Regions from separate parts of the Glutamicibacter sp. BW78 genome, predicted to be linked through region 1. Evidence: riboswitches for the same ligand, from Rfam matches in the RefSeq annotation. Region 1 holds a riboswitch; each other region holds the start of a gene.
What was found. A riboswitch is a leader RNA that binds a small molecule or an ion and turns the genes downstream of it on or off. The one in region 1 is predicted to bind S-adenosylmethionine.
Positions count from the first base shown of each region.

Region 2: another riboswitch for S-adenosylmethionine. It lies ahead of CIK75_RS09030 (acyl-CoA dehydrogenase family protein); the one in region 1 lies ahead of CIK75_RS13620 (OsmC family protein).
Region 3: another riboswitch for S-adenosylmethionine. It lies ahead of CIK75_RS03055 (hypothetical protein); the one in region 1 lies ahead of CIK75_RS13620 (OsmC family protein).

Region 1 is NZ_NRGU01000039.1:167,887-175,149, forward strand. Features, by position in the region: gene CIK75_RS13590 (bifunctional UDP-sugar hydrolase/5'-nucleotidase) at 1-1,415, shown strand, start outside; gene CIK75_RS13595 (hypothetical protein) at 1,465-1,917, opposite strand; gene CIK75_RS13600 (DUF3040 domain-containing protein) at 1,959-2,165, opposite strand; partial or broken gene CIK75_RS16585 (hypothetical protein) at 2,246-2,461, shown strand; gene CIK75_RS13615 (DUF6226 family protein) at 2,651-3,319, opposite strand; SAM riboswitch class IV at 3,472-3,587, shown strand; gene CIK75_RS13620 (OsmC family protein) at 3,622-4,164, shown strand; gene CIK75_RS13625 (ornithine cyclodeaminase family protein) at 4,154-5,047, opposite strand; gene CIK75_RS13630 (NAD(P)H-binding protein) at 5,031-5,705, opposite strand; gene CIK75_RS13635 (EamA family transporter) at 5,702-6,625, opposite strand; gene CIK75_RS13640 (LysR family transcriptional regulator) at 6,704-7,263, shown strand, end outside.
Region 2 is NZ_NRGU01000032.1:75,293-82,555, forward strand. Features, by position in the region: gene CIK75_RS09010 (O-acetylhomoserine aminocarboxypropyltransferase/cysteine synthase family protein) at 1-356, opposite strand, end outside; gene CIK75_RS09015 (histidine phosphatase family protein) at 515-1,081, shown strand; gene CIK75_RS09020 (alanine/glycine:cation symporter family protein) at 1,121-2,623, shown strand; gene acs (acetate--CoA ligase) at 2,624-4,600, opposite strand; SAM riboswitch class I at 4,608-4,729, opposite strand; SAM riboswitch class I at 4,980-5,078, shown strand; gene CIK75_RS09030 (acyl-CoA dehydrogenase family protein) at 5,087-6,352, shown strand; gene CIK75_RS09035 (LLM class flavin-dependent oxidoreductase) at 6,349-7,263, shown strand, end outside.
Region 3 is NZ_NRGU01000020.1:11,518-18,780, reverse strand. Features, by position in the region: gene CIK75_RS03070 (LOG family protein) at 1-1,113, shown strand, start outside; gene CIK75_RS03065 (SRPBCC family protein) at 1,210-2,415, shown strand; gene CIK75_RS03060 (VIT1/CCC1 transporter family protein) at 2,454-3,596, opposite strand; gene CIK75_RS03055 (hypothetical protein) at 3,832-4,116, opposite strand; SAM riboswitch class IV at 4,128-4,238, opposite strand; gene CIK75_RS03050 (sodium:solute symporter) at 4,541-6,067, opposite strand; gene CIK75_RS03045 (cupin domain-containing protein) at 6,237-6,812, shown strand.

The sequences.
Region 1 (7,263 bases):
AGGACGACACCCCGACGATCGATGCACTGCGCACCGCGGGGCTGGATGTTTCCTCCGTGGGAAACCACGAATTCGATCGCGGGATCGACGACCTGAAGAATCGGGTCATCCCGCGCTACGGTAAGCACAACAAGAATGCCGGGGCCGACTACGCGTTGGGGGCCAACGTCTACTACGAGGGAACCCAGAAGCCGGCGTTGAAGGAATATGCGTTGCGCAAGGTCCAGGGTGTCACGGTCGGATTCATCGGCGTCGTGACCGAACAGACCAAATCCTTGGTCACCCCCTCCGGAGTCGCCGGGCTCGACTTCGGCAACCAGCTTGAGGCCGTCAACCGGGTATCGGAGCAGCTCTCCGACGGCAAGAAGTCCAACGGCGAGGCGGATGTGATCGTTCTGCTGGCTCATGAGGGCTCCGCAAGCACCGACTGCTCGGCGATCGCCAACGAAGACACCGCCTATGGCGAGTTGATCCGCGGGGCATCGGCTGACGTCGACGCCATCTTCTCCGGCCACACCCACCAGGAATATGCCTGCTCCTTACCGGTCAAGGGTTGGTCCTCCTCGATGAAGCGCCCCGTCGTGCAGGCCCATGAATACGGCACCACGCTGGACCGGGTGAAGATCACCGTGGACCGTCGTTCCAAGAAGCCTGTCGCCCTCTCTGGTTCGCTGATGGAACTGATGAAAACGAACGACGCCGGCGAGACCGTTCCTGCCTTCCCGGCGGATCGTCGAGTGGCGCAGGTCGTGAAGAAGGCCGCCGAGCAAGCCGAGATCGTCGGCGCGGAACAGGTGGGCCAGATCAGTGGCGACATTCTGCGCGGTGGGGCCGAGCCCGGCGCCGACCGCGGCGTCGAATCCTCGATGGGCAATCTCGTGGCAGATATGCAGCTGTGGGCGACCTCCAATGAGGATTTCGGCGGAGAACCGGCACAGATCGCCCTGATGAACCCGGGAGGCCTGCGGGCAGACCTGCTGTATGGCACGGACGGGACCGTCACGTATAAGGACGTGGCCAACGTCCAACCTTTCGGTAACACCTTGTGGACCGAGGACCTCACCGGGGCGCAGCTGAAATCGGTGCTGGAAGAACAGTGGCAGCCCGACGGCTCCAGCCGCCCCAAGTTGCATCTGGGGATTTCCGAAGGCCTGGCATACACCTACACGCAGGACGCGGCCCGCGGCTCACATATCACCTCGATGACTTTCGAAGGCGAGGCAATTGCTGACGATGACGTGTTCAAGGTGGCCATGAACTCGTTCCTTGCTGCCGGTGGTGACAACTTCACGACGTTGGCCGAGGGGGCAAACGCGACCGACTCGGGCCAAAGCGACCTGGTCGCTGCCTTGGATTACTTCGAAGCCCACGACGTCGTCGACCCGGCCCCGCTGGGCCGGGCAGTCACGCAGTAGTAGCAGTGGCCGCGCCGGCCACTGCCGGCGCGGCCACTGCCGGCTGCCTTCAGCCCATTCGTGAATTCGCCAGAATGATGCCGATCGGGGCCGACACCAGAATGACCACGATCATCGCCCGGTATCCATAAAGCCACCACCGCTGTTCCGAGGCAGCACCGCGGGCCGCCCAGATGAACAGGCCCATGGCGACGACGATCAGTCCTGCACCAGTCCACGTCAGCAACGTCAGTGAAAACATCGAGCCGCCCAGCACGGCGATATTGGCGAGGTTGTAGGTCAAGACCTCGGCCGAAACGATGCCCTCCGAAGGGGTCTTTACGGCCAGCCGGTCCTGGCCCAGGCCCAGCACCACTTGCGCGACACCGACCACCAACACCAAATAGGCGACCGCCCAGGCGGCCAAATAGGAAGGGGAGGCGGCACTGATGGCGGAGAAAAGACCGCCGAGCACAATGCCAAGGCCACCGATAACGAGGAAGGGCGTCGCTGTTCTGTTCACGCCTACAGACTACGGATTCAGCGCCTCCCGTGAAACAACCCTCAGGCGCGGCTCTTCAGGGTGTCTTGACGTCGAAACTCCCGCAACCAGATGGAGAGCGTGAATCCGGATCCTGCGGCGATGAGCGCTCCGATCACGGGCAGCCACCAGGATTCTCCGAAGAGCCCGAGGATCAGGAGAAGCAGGCCCACGAGCATCATGGCGCAGTAGGCGGCTATGAGGAGGCGCTGCATGGAAGTGAACCGCATGCATGGACCCTACCGTGTCGCCCTTGACCTTTCCAGAGGCGGGGACGTGACGCGGCGGGCGTGGCATTTCGGCGCCCCGGTCGGCGCCCTTCGGCCCGCTCGGTCGTCTGGTCGAGAAGTTGGTCCTGGCCCGCTATCTGCAGAAGCTCATCGAGGAGCGGAATCGCCATCTCAGCGCCGGGTCTGGGCATGAGTCATCGACCAGGATTGGACACCGAATCGGAGGCGATGCTAGGCCCGATTCCGTGGATGACTCTGCGCAACGCGTTCGTTTCCGTGCTTATAGTTGCCGGTGACTCGCGCCATCAGCGCTTGTGGTTCTTGTGTTTCGACGTCACGAAGGAAGCGCGAGGCTGCCGTCCCGCGGAGCGTCGACGCTCGCCGGCCCTGATGGAAGATGACGACGGAACCGCCACCGACGGAGTATTCAAAATCTCTGGGCGCATGAGGCATGACCCAATATTGCGCCACGGGCACACGGTTTGTCAGCCCCCTGCCGCACCAGCCGCGTCGCGCATCGCTTCAGGCCACGGCAGCCAGTGCCCATCGGAAGGGAGCATGGCTTCTGCAGTCTCCATCCTTCCCTCGGGCACGTCCTCGGCCTGGATGCACCCGGCTTCTTCCCACCGGCCCGGCTCGGGCAGCCGATAATCGACCGATTGGTCGTCGGTGGGACTAATTCGTTCAAAAAAGCCGCCGGAGATGACGGCTCGCACCACGGATTCAAGGTTTTCCAGAAGTTCCGGAACGTCGTCATCACAGGCGTCGCAACCGCATACCGGATAGTGGGCGTCGTAGAGGGCACCCGCGTGCAGGAAGATCCCCGGGAACCCGGTGAAGACGAAGGTCACCGGGGCCGCGAACAGGATGGACGGGACGACCCGGACCGCACGGACGACGTCTTCCGAAGGGAACAGCAGATCGGAGGCAACTTCCGGTTCCCGTTCGACGACGACGTCGAAAGCACCCAGCAGCCAGTCGATCAGGGCATCAGCCACCTCGTGCAAGGGGATGAAACGATGCCGATGACCCACCGTGGAGTAGGCGCGTGAAGGCGGAGACGTTCCTTCCCACCGATGGCCGTAGGCGATCGGGGTGCCCTGTCCATCGCGATGGATCTCCCGGGTGAAGTCTGGGCGCCGATATCCGCTCATAGCCCCACGGTAGCCGCCGGGATACCGCGTGGCGACGGGAATCACGCTGCAGGGATGGCGGTCCCGCCACATGCGGACGGGCCGGCGTATGTCCCCGGATGACGCGACGGGTTTGCCCGATCTACTCTCCCGCCAGCAGAATCGAACCCAAGAATCAAGAGATCCAACCTGAGGCCCTGGCCGGTTGGACGGCAACCCCCTTCGCCATAGTGGGGTGCCCCAGGTGACGATTCGACGCCGTCCCGACCGGGAGGCGTAAGTATGGCGCAGCGCTACGCTCGCCATGACAGCGAAGGAACGCCATGACCCAGACCCTTGCAGAAACCAGCATTTCCAACCGCGCCGAACGCCTCGATTCCGCGGGATCCGCCTGGGCAGAACGGATCGGCCAGAATACCGCCAGCGCATCGCTGCAGTTCCGTGCCACCGCCGACCCGGTGGGATCGGTCGGTTCGACCATCCGCGCCGGACGCCACGAATTCACCGTCGACGAACCGGCTGCTTTGGCCGGGGACGACGTCGCTGCCAGCCCGGTGGAATACGCTCTCGGGGCGCTCATCTCCTGCCAGGTGGTGGTTTACCGGCTGTACGCCCACCAACTGGGCATCAGCATCGACTCGCTGGATATCTCCGCGGATGCCGACCTCGATGTGCGCGGCTTGTTCGGGATCGAGGAACAGGTTCGCCCGGGATTCGGCGATGTCCGGTTGACCGTAGAGGTCTCGGGCCCTGACGCCGAGGAACGTTATGCCGAACTCCAGGCGGCAGTCGATGCCCACTGCCCGGTGTTGGACATCTTCACGAACCCGACACCGGTGACCACCACGCTGCGGGTCAACTCCTAGAGGCGGCCAACAGCCGGCTCGCCAATAGGATCTCCGAGCCGGCTAGGCCGACCGAACAATGCATGGTGATGTCCTCGGCGCTGCGGCGACCGGGGACCTCTCCCAGCAACACCCCACCCAGGCAGACCAAGGAATCCGGGTCCGTGAAGAAGGGGTCAGGGTATGCCGCCGCCTGGGCCGGGGAATCGCAGGTGACCACGGTTGCTGCATCCAGCAAAGCCAACGGTGTTTCATGGTGGGCGTACGACTTCGGGCCGAGGGTCGTCACGTGGGTCCCCGGGCCCACATCGGCTAGGTCGATCACCGGTGTGGGAGAACGCGTGGCCAGGACGATGATGTCGGCATTGCTGACGGCATCCGCCGAGTCGGTGACGGCAACGGCGTTGAGGCCCAGCTCCCTCGCCGCCCGTTCGGCAAAATCCACAGCATGGGCCGTGGTGCGGCTGTGAACCCTGACCCGGCGTAGGTGCCGGACCGCGGCGAGCGCCCACAACTGGGCCCAGGCATGGGGGCCGCTACCGATGACCGCAACGCTTTCCGCCTCCGGACGTGCTAGGACATCGGCGGCTACGGCACCCAAAGCTCCGGTCCGTCGGATGCCCAGTTCGTCCCCCACAATCAGACCCTCTAGGTCACCCGCCCCATTCCAAACCGCCACGAGCTGGTCTCCTGCAGGTTGGCCGGCACGGTAGGCCCTGAAGCCGCTGGTTCCATCGGGCAGGGAACCCGCCGTATAGACGTAGTCGAGGGATCCCAGGGCGCTTCTGGCTCGCGGTGGCGCGACCAGCTCCCGGCGCCCATGCATGACCAGCGCCTCCCGCATGCATTCCACGACGTCCCTCGCCTTGGTCCTGCGTACTTCTTCGTCACCGATGATCTGCATGGGTCGATCGTGCCACGTGCTCCAGCGACTCCGCGACGGTGAAGTGCCGGTCGTTACCGGGGCTCTCGACCTCGTCCAGGATCGCCACCGCAAAATCCTCGACGGGGATCCGTGAGGATCCGCCTGGGGCGATCAGCAGGGTGGTGGTTCCGCGCCGGTAGGCGCCGGTACGGCGGCCTGGCTCCAGCACCGCCGGTGGACTGGCATAGGTCCACCGTTGGTTTTCGTGCCGGAGGCAGGTTTCGAGTTGGGTCAGGCTGGCCAGGGCGACGTCTCGCCACGAGGGGTCGACATACCGCGGGTCGTCCACCACCAGGCGGAGCGACTCATCCACGGAATACAGTGGCCCTGCCCCGCCGGCCACCAGCACGGGCACTCCTTCCACGGCCGCTGCCTCTAGTACTGTCCCGGTCAAGGACGCGGTGGACTGCTCGTTTCGGTGATCCGGACGAACGGCGAGAAGGACGATATCGGAGCCGTTAAGCGCTACCGCCAGTTGTCCCGAGGATCCGGCGTCTACACCAACGACGGTGACGGTGGGGTCCTGGTGCGCCGGCGCCTGCCGCGAACCGGCGAGAACGTGGTGCCCGCGTCGCGCCGATTCGAGGACCAGTCTAGATCCGACCATTCCGGTGGAGCCGAGGATCGTGATGTTCATGAAGTAGTCTCCTGTCGTTTTCGACGTCGGGGTGAGAACTGCCCGGCACCCAGCGCAGTGATGGCGAGGGCAAAGCCGCTGAGTTGTTGTGGATCGAGGCTTTCCCCCAGGACCAGGGCACCAAGGCCGGCTGCCACCAGCGGTGAGAGCAACCCCAGTAGGGCAGTGGCGGTGACCGGCAGGGTCCAGAGCCCCTTGAACCACAACGTGTAGGCGGCTAATCCCCCGATGCCGCCGAGCCAGAGATAGCCGGCCGCCCCGGCGGCATCGATCTGGCTGGGTGGTCCGTCGAGCAGCATCGCGGGCAGCAGCAGGATCAGTCCGCCGGCGGTCAGTTGCCAGCCGGCGTATTGCAGGGGGCCTATCCCTTCCGGTCTGCCCCAGCGTTTGGTCAGGACGACGCCGGTGCCCATCGAGGCGGCACCGGCAAGCCCGGCGCCAATTCCCACAGGATCCAGTTCCGCCGTCGGGCCCAGGACCACCAGACCGACGCCGGCCACACCCACGATTCCCCAGCTCATCCGCCACCAGGAGAAACGCTCGGTCAGGATAACCACGGCCAGCACCGTGACCAGCAGCGGCTGGCTGGCCCCCAGGGTCGCTGCCACACCACCCGGCAGTCGTTCGGCGGTGAAGAACAGCAGCGGGAAGAAGAGCCCGATGTTGAACGCCCCCAGCACGAGGATCCTGAACCACCACCGGCCCCGGGGAAGTCTCCTGGTCATCAGCAGGGCGATGACACCTGCGGGTAGGGCACGCATGAGTGCGGCGAACAGGGGGTGGTCCGGTGGCAACAGCTCCGTGGTGACGAGATAGGTGGTGCCCCAGGCCATCGGGGCCACAGCGGTCGCCAGGGTCAGTCGGCCGCGATGCGAAGTCGCCGCGGAACCACGGCTCGGGGAGAAGGTTGAGGTAGTCACCCTTCCAATGTCGCCGTAAGCGATCCATGAGTCCAACACATGCTTTTCATGGGAACAATCGTCATGCACGATGGATTCATGGAACTTCAACAATTTCGCTATGTGCTCGCCGTGGCCCGGACCCGCAATTTCACCCGGGCGGCCGAAGAGTGCTTCGTCGTCCAGTCGGCGCTGAGCCACCAGATCAAATCCCTGGAACACGAACTGGGCGTCCAACTTTTCACGCGCACGAGTCGCCGCGTTGAGCTCACCGAGGAAGGGGCCGCTTTTCTTCCCGCCGCCAGGGCAAGCCTGGATTCAGCCGAGCGCGCCGCTGCAGATGCCTCCGCCAGCATCGGCCAGGTCAGGGGCACCTTGAGGGTCGGCATCATTCCGACGGTGACTGCCCTGGACGTTCCTGCCGCCCTGGGCGCCTTCCATCGGACCCATCCGGGAGTCCGGGTGGTCTTGAATAGCGGTGGAAGCGATGACTTCATCGCGGCCATCGCTGCGGGGGGACTCGATATCGCGCTTTTGGGCATGGCCGAAAAGACGGTTCCGGCCCGCGTGCGCACCGTGGAGCTCTCCCGCGAACGATTGGTGGCTGTTCTCGGCTCCGGCCATCGTCTGGCCGGGAGGAAGAGGCTGCGTCTGGCGGA
Region 2 (7,263 bases), on a different contig from region 1:
AGCTGGGTGATGGTGCCGCCATAGAGCTTCGACGAGGCGACGATATGGTCCCCGGCACCGGTCAGTGCGGCAAAGGTGATGAACTCGGCGGCCATACCCGAGGCGGTAGCCACGGCGCCGATGCCGCCCTCCAAGGAGGCGACGCGTTCCTCGAAGGCCGCGACGGTCGGGTTGCCGATCCGGGAGTAGATATTCCCGTACTTCTGCAAGGCGAACAGATTGGCCGCATCGTCGGTGTCCTTGAAGACGAACGAGGTGGACTGGTAGATCGGTACCGCGCGAGCGCCGTGCTCGGCGTCGGGGGTGCCCCCGGCGTGCAGGGCGCGGGTACGGAATCCAAACCGATGTTCCGACATCTCCGTGGTGGCTCCTTCGAAGTGGGGGTCGGGAAGTTCCCGATGCCTTCCATCGTGACAAATCATCACCTTTCATCAAAGAATGTTTCGTCACGTGGCAGCTGATCGAGTGTAGTCCGAATAAACTGCGCCTCAGGACCCCCGGATAGGATGGGTGTATGGGAACACGCATTGCGCTGGTGCGCCACGGGGAAACCGCATGGAACGCCGAGGGCCGTCTTCAGGGGCAGACCGACATCCCCCTGAATGAGACCGGCAGGGCCCAGGCCCGGGCCGCCGGAAAACGGCTGACAGAACACGACGGCGGCTGGGGCGCCCTGGTCTCCTCCCCGCTGGGCCGTGCGGTGGAAACTGCCGCACTGATCGGCGCCCAGCTGGGCCTGGAGGCGGTGGAGCCTGTCGTGGGGCTCCAGGAACGCCACTACGGCAACGGGGAAGGCCGGGCAGTGGTCGGGATGCCGCGCCCCCAGATCGACGAACTATTGCTCAGCGCCGAGCCCGAAGCCGAGGTCGTCGAACGGGGCCTGGCCGCGTTGGTCAGTCTGGCCCGGGAGTACCCGGACACCGATCTGGTGGTCGTCGCTCACGGAACCCTCATCCGCCTGGTCATGAGCGTCCTGCAAGACTGTAGCCATCCTCGGTTGGAGAACGGGGAGATCGTGCTCACCGATACCTGCCAGCTCGAGCGCACGACGGCGAGACGGGATTCGGCCCCCGTCCACTAAGTCAGTGATGTGCGCCACAGGTTCTGATACGGTTTTTCAATGACTCTCGCGAACCTGAATGACTGGCTCGGTACCTCCGAAGGTTGGCTATGGACCTTCATCGGCATGCCCGTCGTCGTCGTCTTGGCCATCTACTTCACCTTTCGAACCAAGGCCGTTCAGTTCCGCATGCTGCCGGCCATGTTCAAATCGATCACGGAAAAGGCGCAGCGCGACGAGGACAGGAACACGAAATCGCTGTCGGCGTTCCAGGCTTTCATCGTCTCGGCGGCAGCCCGCGTCGGGACCGGCAACGTCTCGGGCGTTGCGGGCGCCTTGTTCATCGGCGGGCCGGGTGCCGTGATGTGGATGTGGATCATGGCCCTGTTCACCAGTTCCGCGAGCTTCATCGAGTCCACGCTGGCCCAGCTCTATAAGACCCGCGGTGAAGACACGTATAAGGGTGGGCCGGCCTTCTACATTCATCGCGGTCTGGGGAGCCGTGGCTTCGGCGTTTTCTTCGCAACCCTGTTTATCTTCTGCTTCGCGCTGGCCTTCACCTCGCTGCAGTCCAACACCATTGTCGATGCCGTCAGTGGTGCGGTCGGCGCCTATACGGACCCCGAGTCCGTGACCTGGCTTCCCTGGGGCCTCGGGCTGGTGCTCGCGACCATGACCGCCGTCATCGTCTTGGGCGGGATGCGCCGCGTCGCCTTCGTCGCCCAGAACCTCGTGCCGTTGATGGCACTGATCTACGTCAGCTTCGGCCTCGTGATCGTGCTCATGAACATCGAAGAACTCCCTCGCGTCATCGGCCAGATCGTCGATGGGGCCTTCAACGTCAAGGCAGCCGTCGGTGGCGGCATCGGCGTGGCCATCGTCCAGGGTGTCCAGCGCGGCATGCTCTCCAACGAAGCCGGTATGGGCTCCGTTCCCAACGTTGCGGCCACCGCCTCGGTCAGCCACCCGGTGAAACAGGGGTTGACCCAGACGCTGGGCGTCTACTTCGATACGTTGCTCATCTGCTCGATCACCGCGTTCATCGTTCTCATCGCCTTCCCCGACCTCGGTCAGGGCGGTGAAGGATTGGCGATGGTGCAGGAGTCCCTGGTCGGCAACCTCGGGGCGTGGGCGGCGATCGCCCTGGCGGTGATCATGTTCCTGCTGGCCTTCACCTCGGTGCTGGGCAACTTCTCCTACGGGGAAGCCAACGTCAACTTCATCACCCGCAATAAGCGGGTGCGGACCCTCTTCGCGCTCGCCGTCACCGCCGTCGTCTTCCTCGGCGCCGTCATCTCCGTTGACCTGGCCTGGTCACTGGCGGGGGTCACGATGGTGTTCATTGCCATGATCAACCTGGTGGTGATCACGATTCTGGCGCCCACAGCGCTCAAGCTCCTGCGCCATTACAACGCCCAGCGGGCCCAGGGGCTGGACCCGGTCTTCCTGGCCACCGATATGCCGGAAATCAAGAACATTGATTGCTGGACCGAAGAGGACGTCAGCGACCATCTGACCCAGCGCGGATACCAACGGAAGGTGTCGGTGTCGGACACCGAATGATCAGCGGGCCGAGCACATCCGTTTCAGGGCGGGCAGGCACTCTTCGTTCTGCAGGCTCGTCGTATCACCCAAGGCGGTTCCCTCGAACAGTTGGGTCAGCAGCCGGCGCATGATCTTCCCCGACCGCGTCTTGGGCACGTCGGGCACGAAGATGACGTCGCGCGGTTTGGCGATCGGGCCGATCTGGGTTGCCACGTGGGCGCGGAGTGCGGCCGCGGCGGCCAGTTGCGAGGGCGTCGACCCGGAACTGGTGACGCCGCCGAGGAGCGCCCTGTCGCGGGGCACGACGAAGGCCGTTGCCGCATGGCCGGTCGTGGCATCGACGGTCGGGCAGACCCCCGCCTCGACGACCCCCGGATGGGAGACCAACGCCGATTCGATCTCGATGGTCGAAAGCAGGTGACCCGAAATATTCACGGCATCATCGGTGCGCCCCAGGATCCACGTGTCGCCGTCGTCGTCGTACTTCGCGCCGTCACCGGCGAGGAACCAGCCCTGCGCGGCGTACTTCTGCCAATAGCTGGTGAAGTAGCGTTCCGGGTTGCCCCAGACGGTGCGGGCCATTCCCGGCCCGGTGGCGGTGAGCACGATATTGCCCTGGACGTTGGCAGTGACCCGGGCGCCGGCGTCGTCCACGATGTCGGTGGTCATCCCGGGCAGGGCGCGCGTGCCACAGCCGGGCTTGAAGTCCTTGTCGGTGGTGCGGGGGGAGAGGACCGTGGCACCGGTTTCGGATTGCCACCACGTGTCGACCATCGGGATGCCGGTGTTGGGCTCACCGGGGACCAGGGAATCGCGGCCGACCTGGGTGCGCAGCCAACGCCACGCCTCGGGATTGACCGCCTCGCCAACGGTGCCGGCCATCCGGATGGAAGAGAGGTCGTGATCGGCGGGGATGCCGTCCGGGAACCATCCCATGAGCGAGCGCACCAGCGTGGGGGCCGTGTAGTAACTGGTCACGGAGTAACGTTCGATGATCTCGAAGTGCCGGCCCGGATGTGGGGTATTGGGCACCCCCTCGTAGATGACCTGGGTGACACCGTTGGACAGCGGTCCGTAGATCTCGTAGGTGTGGGCGGTGACCCAGGCCAGATCGGCGGTGCACCAGTGCACGTCCAGGTCCCGTTGGCCGGGGTCCGGATGGCTGAAGAGGAACTCATGGCTCCAGGAGGCCTGGGTCAGGTAGCCGCCGGTGGTGTGCACCAGGCCCTTGGGCTTCCCGGTGGTGCCGGAGGTATACATGATGAACAGTGGCGTCTCGGCGTCGAAGGCCTCGGCCGCGTGGGTGCGCGGCTGGGTTTCCACCGTTTCGTGCCACCACAGATCCCGGCCTTCGGTCCAGGCGATCTCACTGCCGGTGCGGCGGATGACAAGCACGTGTTTGATCGCGTTGTCCCCGGCGACCGCGGCATCGGCATTGTCCTTCACCGGCACCGCGGTTCCGCGACGGAACTGGCCGTCCGTGGTGACCAGTAGTTTCGCCCCGGTGTCTTCAACTCGGAAACGTAGGGCCTCGGCGGAGAAGCCACCGAAGACCAGCGAATGCACCGCACCGATACGGGCGCAGGCCAAGGTGATGACGACGGTTTCCACCAGCACCGGCAGGTAGATGACCACGCGGTCCCCGACGCCGATGCCCAAGGATGTCAGGGCGTTGGCCGCCTGGCTGACCAGCCCGGTCAGTTCGGCGTAGGTGACGGTGCGGCGGTCCCCGGGTTCGCCCTCGAAATGCAAGGCCACCTTCTCGCCCCGGCCGGCGGCCACATGGCGGTCGGCGCAGTTCACCGCCGCATTGAGTTTCCCGCCCTCAAACCAGCGCAGTTCGGGGCCCCGACGGGCTAGCGGGTCCACGGGAGTGGTGCTGTGGACCGTATGCCAGGGGTCGGCCCAGTCCAGACGTGCCGCGGCATCGGCCCAAAAGTCTAGGCGTTCGGATTCGGTGGTCGTGGCCGGTCCGGGGTACGGGGCAATGCTCATGAAATCAGCTCCATCGTTCCTGGCGGAAGCACCTTCGCCGGTGACGGACTCCGCGGGGTTGCGGGGACGTATTCGGCGTGGTTGCTGCGGCGTCACGGAGCCAGATCTCTCGGCCGCTCGGGATGGGTACCGTTCCACTTAAGGCCACCGTGACGCGATGAAGCAACTTCAGGAACGTGTTGCGTAATATTTCATCAAGGATTCAGATGCCGGGTCGTCATAGAACTTTTATGTCAGAAAACCTTGAAAATGGCAGGATTATTCGATGTTTTGAGGTCCTCGGCAACCCAGATTTCCGGCTGTAAACGCGTCACATTGCAGGTCGACGTTCCTTCCTGCGGTGGCGCTGAAGGTTCCGAATGTGGCCCAATGGAGGTAACAACCATCCAGAGCGGCCGAGAGATCTGGCTCGATGACGCCGCAGCAACCCCTTCCCGAATCATCGGGAGGAAGGTGCTCACGCCGGAACCGATGGAGTGATGTTTTGTGGCAGCCCTGACGATCGATGACGTGACACCGCGACACCTGATCAAACTGACCCCCGGTGTGCCCGCGGACGGGCACTACGACGAACTCGCAGCGGTCTTCCGCCCCGTCTTCGCGAGCATTGCCGACGGGGCAGCCGAACGCGATGCCCGCCGGATCTTGCCCTTCGAGCAGGTCGGCTGGCTCAACCGGGCCCGCTTCGGTGCCTTGCGGGTGCCCCGCGAGGCCGGCGGTTTCGGCGCCTCGCTGGTGGATTCCTTCCGACTGCTCATCGAATTGGGGGAGGCCGACTCGCAGATTGCCCAATTGCTACGTGCCCATATCGGCTTCGTCGAATCGGTGCTGCTGCTTCACGACGAGGAAGTCAAGACCCGCTGGTTCGCCCGCTTCGTGGCCGGGCAGATCGTCGGCAACGCCTACACCGAGCGCGGCGGCAACGACCTGGGCCAACTCAATACCGCCGTCGAACATTCCGAGGCCGGCTGGTTGCTCACGGGGGAGAAGTACTACTGCACCGGGACGATCTTCGCCGACTGGGTCGCCGTGACGGCCATGGCACCGGCGATCGAAGGGCGCCACATTGCGGTGGTGTCCACCCAGCATTCGGGGGTGGTCATCCACGACGATTGGGACGGGTTCGGTCAACAACTCACCGGAACAGGTTCCACCGGCTTCGCGCGGGTTCCGGTGGATACCTTATTGGACCCTGAGGTGCTGGATATTCATCCGGAATCTGCCATCTTCCAGTTGGTCCTGCTCGCCGTGCAGGCGGGTATTGCCCGGGCAGTGCTCGCCGACGTCCGTGCTCATACCCAACTGCGTGAGCGCGCCTTTACGACGGGAACCGGGCTGCCCTCCCGGCACGAACCGCAGATCCTGCAGGTCGTCGGAGAAATCTCGTCGACCGCCTTTGCCATCGACGCCATCTTGTTGGCCGCCGTCGCCGAACTCGAATCCGTGATCGGCCAACCGGGCCTGAGTGCCGCCGAGCAATACGCTGTCTGCGAGCTGGCCGCCAACCGCGCCCAGTCGGCCATCCAACCGCTGGTGCTCGAGGTGACCAGCCAGCTCTTCGACGGCCTCGGCGCCTCGGCGACCTCCGCCGCCTGCAACCTGGACCGCCACTGGCGAAATGCGCGCACCGTAGCGACCCACAACCCCGCCATGTACAAGTCCCGCATCGTCGGCGACTACGAGGTCAACGCCGCGGCGCCGCGCAAACTCGGCGCCGTCGGTGACCTCAAGACCCCTGAAGGAGAAAAATGAGCACCACACCAGCACGCCGTCGGATCCGCCTGAACGCCTTCGACATGAACTGCGTGGTCCACCAATCGCCGGGACTGTGGCGTCATCCGCAGGACCAGGCGTGGCGCTATAAGGAACTGGGCTACTGGACCGAGCTGGCCAAGACGCTGGAGAAGGGCCTGTTCGACGGGATCTTCATCGCGGACGTCTTGGGCACCTACGACGTCTACGGATCCACCAACTCCACTCCGCTCTCCGCCGGCGCCCAGGTCCCGGTCAACGACCCGTTCCTGCTGGTCTCCGCGATGGCTTCCGTCACCGAGAACCTGGGCTTCGGGGTCACCGCCGGAACCGCCTACGAACACCCCTACCCGTTCGCCCGCCGACTGGCGACCCTGGACCACCTGACCAACGGCCGCGTCGGCTGGAACGTCGTGACCGGTTACCTGCCCTCGGCGGCGAGGAACATGGGCCAAGAGGACCAGATGGAACACGACGAACGCTACGACCACGCCGATGAGTACCTCGAAGTCGTCTATAAGCTGCTCGAGGGCTCCTGGGAGGACGACGCCGTGCTCCGCGACCGTGAAACGGGGGTCTATACCGACCCGTCGAAGGTCCACGAAATCGGCCACGAGGGCAAGTACTTCAAGGTCCCCGGCATCGCCATCACCGAACCCTCGGTGCAGCGCACCCCGGTCATCTATCAGGCCGGCGCCTCGCCGCGCGGCCTGGAATTCGCGGGGGCGAACGCCGAATCGGTTTTCGTGAACAGTCCCACCAAAGAAATCCTCACCGACACCGTGCGGAGGATCCGGGACAACGTCGAGGCCGCCGGCCGCGACCGCTACGACGTGAAGATCTACACGATGCAGACGATCATCACCGCTGCCACGGACGAGGAGGCGCAGAACAAATACGCCGACTATGCC
Region 3 (7,263 bases), on a different contig from region 1:
GACACGGTCGCCCAGTTCGATGCCCGCACGAAAATCGGCCGGGCCCCGATGTCCGGATGGCACTGCCAATCATTGGATCTACGGGATCGTGGACGGGCGTTGGAGCGTGCCGACGTCTCCGGGGCCGTCTTCCTCGGTTGCGACCTGCCGCCCGGCTCCATCCCCGCTCTGCGCGGCCGGGGCGCACTGATCTTCCCCGACCTGCCGGAACTGCCGTTCGATCCCTACCGTGGCGGGCTCTATCGGGCGCAGGACCTCTATGCCGGGCTCGGGGAGAACGCCTACGAGGACACCCCCGACGCACGCATCTACGCCTGGAGCAGGTCCCGGGGCGCCGGACGGGGCGGCCTGAACATGGCCCTGGCCACCACATTGCACGACCATGCCATCGGTACGGCCCTGGAACTGCTGCTGAGACCCGAGCACGACGGCGATGCAGCGGGGCTGATTCCAGGTCGCGGGGTGGTCGGGGTGATGGGTGGACACGCTGCCGAACGCGGTACTCAGGCGTTCAGCGACGCAGCCTCTCTGGGGCGCAGCCTCGCCCGGGCAGGGTTCACCGTCGCCACCGGGGGCGGCCCCGGAGCCATGGAAGCAGCCAACCTGGGCGCCTACCTCTGCGCGGAGGAGGAGGGCGTCCTGGAGGAAGCCATCGAGCGGCTCGCCGTCGCGCCGTCGTTCCGTCCCTCGATCTCGCAGTGGGCGCGGGCCGCGCTCGCCGTCATCGAAGAGTATCCGGGCGGAACACCGACCGTGGGGATTCCGACCTGGTTCTACGGGCATGAACCGCCCAACCTGTTCGCCACCCATATCGCGAAGTTCTTTGCCAACTCCATTCGTGAAGATGTGCTGCTCAAGGCCTGCACGGGAGGGCTGGTCGTCCTGCCCGGGTCCGCAGGAACCGTGCAGGAGATCTTCCAGGATGCCTGCGAGAACTACTACGGCACCGCCAGAACCCAAACCCCGATGATCCTGGTGGGCCGCCATCATTGGACCCGGGAGCTCCCTGCCTGGCAGCTGTTGGAATCGTTGGCCGCCGGACGGGAGATGGCAGCAGCCATTCATTTGGTCGAATCCCCCGAGTTGGCGGTGGGCATCCTCACCGGAGACTGAACCGCTGGCCGAATGCGGTCCAGGACCGTCGAACCCCTTCGCGCAGCGCCCGGCGACATCCAGAGGATCTGCAGCTGCGCTGGGTAGGCTGGGCCTATGGACTCGAACCCCTATCTGGTGACCCGGCAACGCCTGGTCCAGGCGCCTCCCGGCGCCATCTTCGAACTACTCGCCGACCCGTCGAAGCATCCGCTCATCGACGGTTCCGGCACGGTGAAAAATTCTCGCCAGGACGAACCCCAACGCCTGTCCCTGGGCGCCGAGTTCGGGATGGATATGCGGTTGGGTGTGGGGTACCGGATCCAGAACACGGTGGTGGAGTTCGAGGAGAACCGGCTGATCGCCTGGCGGCACTTCAACGGCCATCGCTGGCGTTATGAACTGATCCCCGCTCCACGGGGGACGCTGGTCCGTGAAACCTGGGACGCCTCACGGCTGAAACGGCAATGGCCGCTGAAGGTCATGGGGTTCACCCGGAGCACCCCAGCCAATATTGAGCGCACCCTGGACCGGTTGGCCGACTACTTCGACCCCAATACGCCGCGCCCCACGGAGCCGTCACCACCACGATCCTCGAAGCGTCAACCCCAGCCCAAAACCCTGACCCCTGCCCAGCAGGAGAAGGAAGCGGCCAAGAAGCAGGCTCGTGCGGCGAAGGCAGTCCAGCAGGACGAGGAAGCCATTGCGGCCCAAGCAGCCAAGGCAGAACGATTGGCGCTGGCCCAGGAAGCGAGCACGGCTCGTCGTGCGGCCAGGGCCGAACGCAGCGCCCGGGCCAAGGAGGCCCGCACCCTGAAGGAAGCCGAGAAAATCGAGCAGGCAGCGCTCGCCGAACGCGCCCGGGCCGAGAAGGTCGCAGAAAGCGAGCGGGCGCAGGCACTCAAGGCCGAACAGGCGGCGCAGGAGGAAAAGGCCAAGGCGGAGAAAGCTGCCGAAATCGAGCGGGCCCAGGCAGAAAAGCTTGCCGAGGCCGAACGGGTCAAAGCGGAGAAGCTGGCTCAGGAAGAGCGCGAACGCCGGGCGAAGGTTGCCCGCGCCGAGCAGGCCCAGACGGCCAAGGCGAGCAAGCAGGAACCGCAGGTTCCCGTCGAGCCCTTGCCGCCGATCGGCGCGACGGCCCGGCCCTTGAAGAAGGCGCCGACCCGTCCCGCCCGCGAGGTGATTGCCGCAGCGAAGGCAGGTCGACGTGACACGCCAGCCCCCGAGCCGGAGCCCGAAGCCATCGTGCCGGAACCGACTCCACCGGCGGTGCAAGAGCGCCGACCGATGGCAGCAGCCCGACGGATGCGCCGCGCCAGCTGACATGATCTGCGGACCGTCGACGTGGACGGGCCCGGAACCTATCCGATATTGCCGCCGAAGAGCAGGCCCAGAGCATAGGTGACCCCTGCCGCTCCGAGGCCGATCGCCAATTGTCTGAACCCGCGTTTGGCTGGTGAGGCGCCGGAGAGCAGCCCGACGACACCGCCGGTCAGCATCAGAGCCACCCCCACCAGGACCAAGGCCAAGAGCAGGGCCGGTAGCCCGCCCATGCCGAAGAGGTAGGGCAGGATCGGGATCAAGGCACCGGAGGCGAAGAAGCAAAAGCTGGAGGCGGCAGCACCGATAGCCGATCCGAGGGCTTCGTGTTCGTCACCGGCGGTCTCGGGTACCTCGGGCTGCAGCGATAAGGACGGGTCGCAATCGCAGCTGAAAGTTCCCAGCCGTTCGGCGGCCCGGTGCTCGGCGGCTTCCCGGCTCATCCCGCGGGCCCGATAGACCAGAACCAATTCGTTGGCCTGCAGGTCCAGATCCGGGGCGGCGATGAGTGTGACCTGGGTTGGCTGGGAAGCGGTGAGTAGTTCGCGCTGTGACCGGACGGAGACGTATTCGCCAGCGGCCATCGACAGGGCGCCGGCGAGCAGGCCGGCAACACCGGCAAAGAGGACGAGGGCGCTGGACACCCCGGCAGCGCCGATGCCCATCACCAGGGCCAGGTTGGAGACCAGCCCGTCGTTGGCACCGAAGACGGCTGCCCGAAAGTTTCCCGAAAGTCGGTTGCGGCCGCGGACCGCAAGACCACGGACGACTTCCTCATGCACCAGCTCATCGGCGGCCATCTGGGCGGTGGCGTCGGCATCATTGTCGTAGGGGGAGGACCCTTCGGCTCGTTGGGCCAGCGCCAGCACGAAGACCGAACCAAAGTTTCGGGCCATGAAACGCAACATGACGCGGCTGAAGGAGGGCCGTGCCGTCTTCCGGGCGTGTTCGCCCAAAAGGGTGGCCCAATGTTCCTCGTGGCGGGCTTCGGCACGGGCCAGGCCCAAGAGGATTTGGCGTTCCTCGCCGTCACGGCGTTTGGCCAGGGTCAGATAGATGGAGCCTTCAACACGTTCATCGGCCAAGTATTTGCGCCAGCGCCTGATCTCGGCGGGCGTGGGCTCCCGACGCGGGGACTGCGCACGGAGCGGGTCGGCGTCGGGGGAGGGGGCATCCGGTGCCATCGGGGGTCCTTTAATCGGGTCGTTGTCCCCGCACGGGGGCGGGGGTGCCGGTCAAAGGTTGGTGGGGTACAACAAACCTCGGACCGCCATCAGCGGGCCGAAGGTCTCGTTCGCCCGGCGTCGAAGCCGGGTGGATTGCCGGACCGCCTGGTCGGCGATCAGTATGTCGACAGATCCTCTTCCGCCCGTGCCGGATCAGTGATCCGGCTCGGGCGGGGTGTGGAACTACTCCCCTTCAGCCGACCAGCATACCCGAGGGAGCCTCGGCGTGGTCGCGAACGGGCAGACGCTCAAGGAAGAATACCTGAGCTTCTCCGTCGGGGCGGTGTGCCCGGGGGATGCGCACGGTCAGTGCGCAGGAATCGGATTCCCAGACCGGTCGACCGGCCGTGTTGGCCAGCGCATAGTCGAGATCCTGAGGGTGGGGCGCGATGAAGCGTTCCCATTGACCGTCTACGTTGAGGCAGACGGTGCCTAGCATCGAATCGAAAATTGGAAGGACGGAGACGCTTTGCGCCACGGATTTCCTCTCGTGCGTTCTTACCCAACACGTTGTCGTGCGGGCCGCTTCCTCATCCGAACCACCCACGAACCTGGGGTTGGTGCGCGGGTAGTCGGAGCTGTTGCCCGCGTCTCATGAAGCTTTTTTCCAGCCTAACGCGATTGCCGAGGCAACCCAAGCTGTGTTCTACGTCATCCCCACTGCATCCCAATGCTGGCACGGCTAGATTCGTTTCGACTCATGGGGCCAAAAAGGGGTTTCGGCAGGGGTTCGACCATCAAAGCGCCGTGCCGCCATGGCCTCTTTCCTCGCCCGGCCGGCCGGCCGGCCTGCCCTGACCGGGGACCCTGGGGGAGCAGCCGGTGCGGAGTTCCCCGGATTCGAACGCAAAACCCCGCCGTCGCGCCGGGAACGATGGGCGACGGCGGGGTTTTGTGGTCCTCTACTGGTCGGCGGAAACGCCTTCCATATCGACCCGTCCGGAGACGCGATCCGACCAGTGCTTCGTCACCTCGGTGCGGGTCGGCGCCGAGAGCAGGCTGAACAGGACATAGACCACGAGTGAGGCACCGAGACCGAAGTAGATCGGGTCGTTGGCGTAGACGCCGGCGAACTTTTCGGTGGAGAGGACTTCGAGGGTGATCATGGTCGTCAGGGTGACCAACGTGCCTGCCGCCATGGACAGGGCAGCACCGGTACCGTTGCCCCGCTTCCAGAGCAGACCGCCCAGGATCGACACCAGCAACCCGCCGACCAGGATGTCGTAGGCAATGGTCAGGGCGGCGACGACATCGTTGACGAGGATCGCCAGGATGATGGACACGGCGCCGAGCCCCAAGACCCAGTAGCGGTTGGCGGCGATGTCGTGTTCGGGGTTGCGGCCGGTGTTGACCTCGATCTTCTTGCCGAACCAGCCGGCGACAAAGGGGGTGACGTCGTTGCGGGCCACCGTGGCTGCGGCAATCAGCGCACCGGAAGCGGTGGACATCATGGCGGCGACGGCGGCGGCCAGGACGATGCCGCCGACGGCCACCGGCAGCAGGGTCATGGCGACCTCCGCGTAGACCACGTCCTTGCCCAAGGCCTCGATGTCGATGCCGGGCAGCGCGACGCGGGCCGACATGCCGATGATGGCTCCGGCGATGCCGTAGATGACGCAGTAGATGCCGGCGGTGGCGCCGCCCCAGCGGGCCACCTTCGGGGTGCGGGCGGTGAACACGCGCTGCCAGATGTCCTGCCCGATCAGCAGGCCCAGCGTGTAGACGACGAAGTAGGTGATGATGGTCTGCGCCCCGATGCCGCCCCAACTGAAGAAGGCCTCGCGGGCGCGTTCGGGGATGCCGGCCGAGATGCCGTTGAAGCCGCCGGCCGCCGACAGGGCGAAAGGCAGCATGAGGGCGAAGACGCCGATGGTCTTGATGACGAACTGGACCTGGTCGGCCAGGGTGATGGACCACATGCCGCCGATGGTGGAGTAGATCAAGACGATGGCCCCGCCAACGGCGATGGCGATCCAGCGCTCCCATTCGAAGAGGACGACGAAGATCGTCGCGTAGGCGCCGGTGGAGGTGGCGCAGAGCATCAAGGTATACGCCAGCATGACTACCGCCGAGGCGTTCGTGGCCTGCTTGGAGCCGTAGCGCAGCGTCAGCATCTGCGAGACGGTGAAAATCTTCAGTCGTTGCAGGCGCGGGGCGAAGAGCATGCTCAGTAGCAGCACCCCGATGCCGATGGCGATCACCAGCCACGCGCCGGAGAGCCCGAATTCGTACCCCAGGCCCACACCGCCGACCGTGGACGCACCGCCGAGGACGACGGCGGCCATGGTTCCGGTGTAGAGGAAGGGGCCGAGTCGTCGGCCCGCGACCAGATAGTCGCTGCTGTTCTTGGTGCGGGACTTGCCCCACCAGCCGAACGCGAGCATCGCGATCAGGTACGCGATCACAATCGCGATATTGATGATGTCCATGAGGAACCTCTGGTCGAAAAGGGAAGGAAGATGACAATCAGGTGATGTTTACAGGTAAACATCTGTTGCCTACTAAGCTAAAGTGATCTGGCTAACAGGTCAATTGGCCTATGCTGTGTGACGTCATGCAGGACAGATATCCAATGCGAAGACCCGGAGTACACCGCCCATGAAGGCTTTGCCCGTCGAGCCCAGCAACGCCCCGATTGCGATCGGTTCGAAGATCCGGGCCGCGCGTCACGTCCAGCGTATGACCATCGAGCAGGTGGCCGAGTCAACCGGGCTGACCAAAGGTTTCCTGTCCCGGGTCGAGCGCGACCTCACCTCACCCTCGGTGGCCTCGTTGGTCACCTTATGCCAGGTCCTGTCGGTGTCGGTGGGGGAGCTGTTCGCCCAACCAGAAACCCATGTGGTCCGCTTCGACGATGCCCCGCGCATCTCCTTGGGTGGTCACGGCATTATCGAACGTCTGGTGACCAGCCGCTCGGAGAAGCGGCTGCAGGTGATCCGGGCCGTCATCGAACCCCGCGGGCAAGGCGAGGACGAACTGTATTCGGTGGACTGCGAGGTCGAGGTCCTGCATGTGGTGTCGGGACGTTTCATCATCATCTTCGCCAACGAACGATTCGAACTCGAGGGCGGTGATTCGGTGACGTTCCCCGGCCGTGAACCGCATTCATGGATCAACCCCACCGATGAGGAAGCAGTGGTCCTGTGGACGCTGGTCCCCGCTGCATCACGGTAGCGGTATTCGGCCGATATGGACCCGCGGTCTGAGCCGCGGATTCGGTTCGGCCCCACGCAAAACCTCGCGGGTCAGTGGCGCGATTTCCCCCTGTCCCAACAGGAGGAAACTGCGCCAATGACGCACCGCTGAGCTCTCGGTCCAGCGGAAATACGGTTGCGGCATGATGCCGCAGGCATCCCGGATGACCGGGCAGATGATCTTCCGCCATGGCTGGCCGGCCGCCCGGGAGGGGCGATCTTGCCCCCGGAGAAGGGGTACCTGCTGGCGTCCACGTGTCGAGGGCCTTCGTGTTCGAACGCTACGCCTGCCGCGGCCAACGGCGCGGGCCGCGATCATCACGGCATGGATCGATGGGCTGGTTCGGGGCCGCGCGCCTTGACTGTGCCATAAGCCACAAATAGCATAAGGGACAACGAAAGTATCTTATTAGGCAACCGTGGGCGAGGTC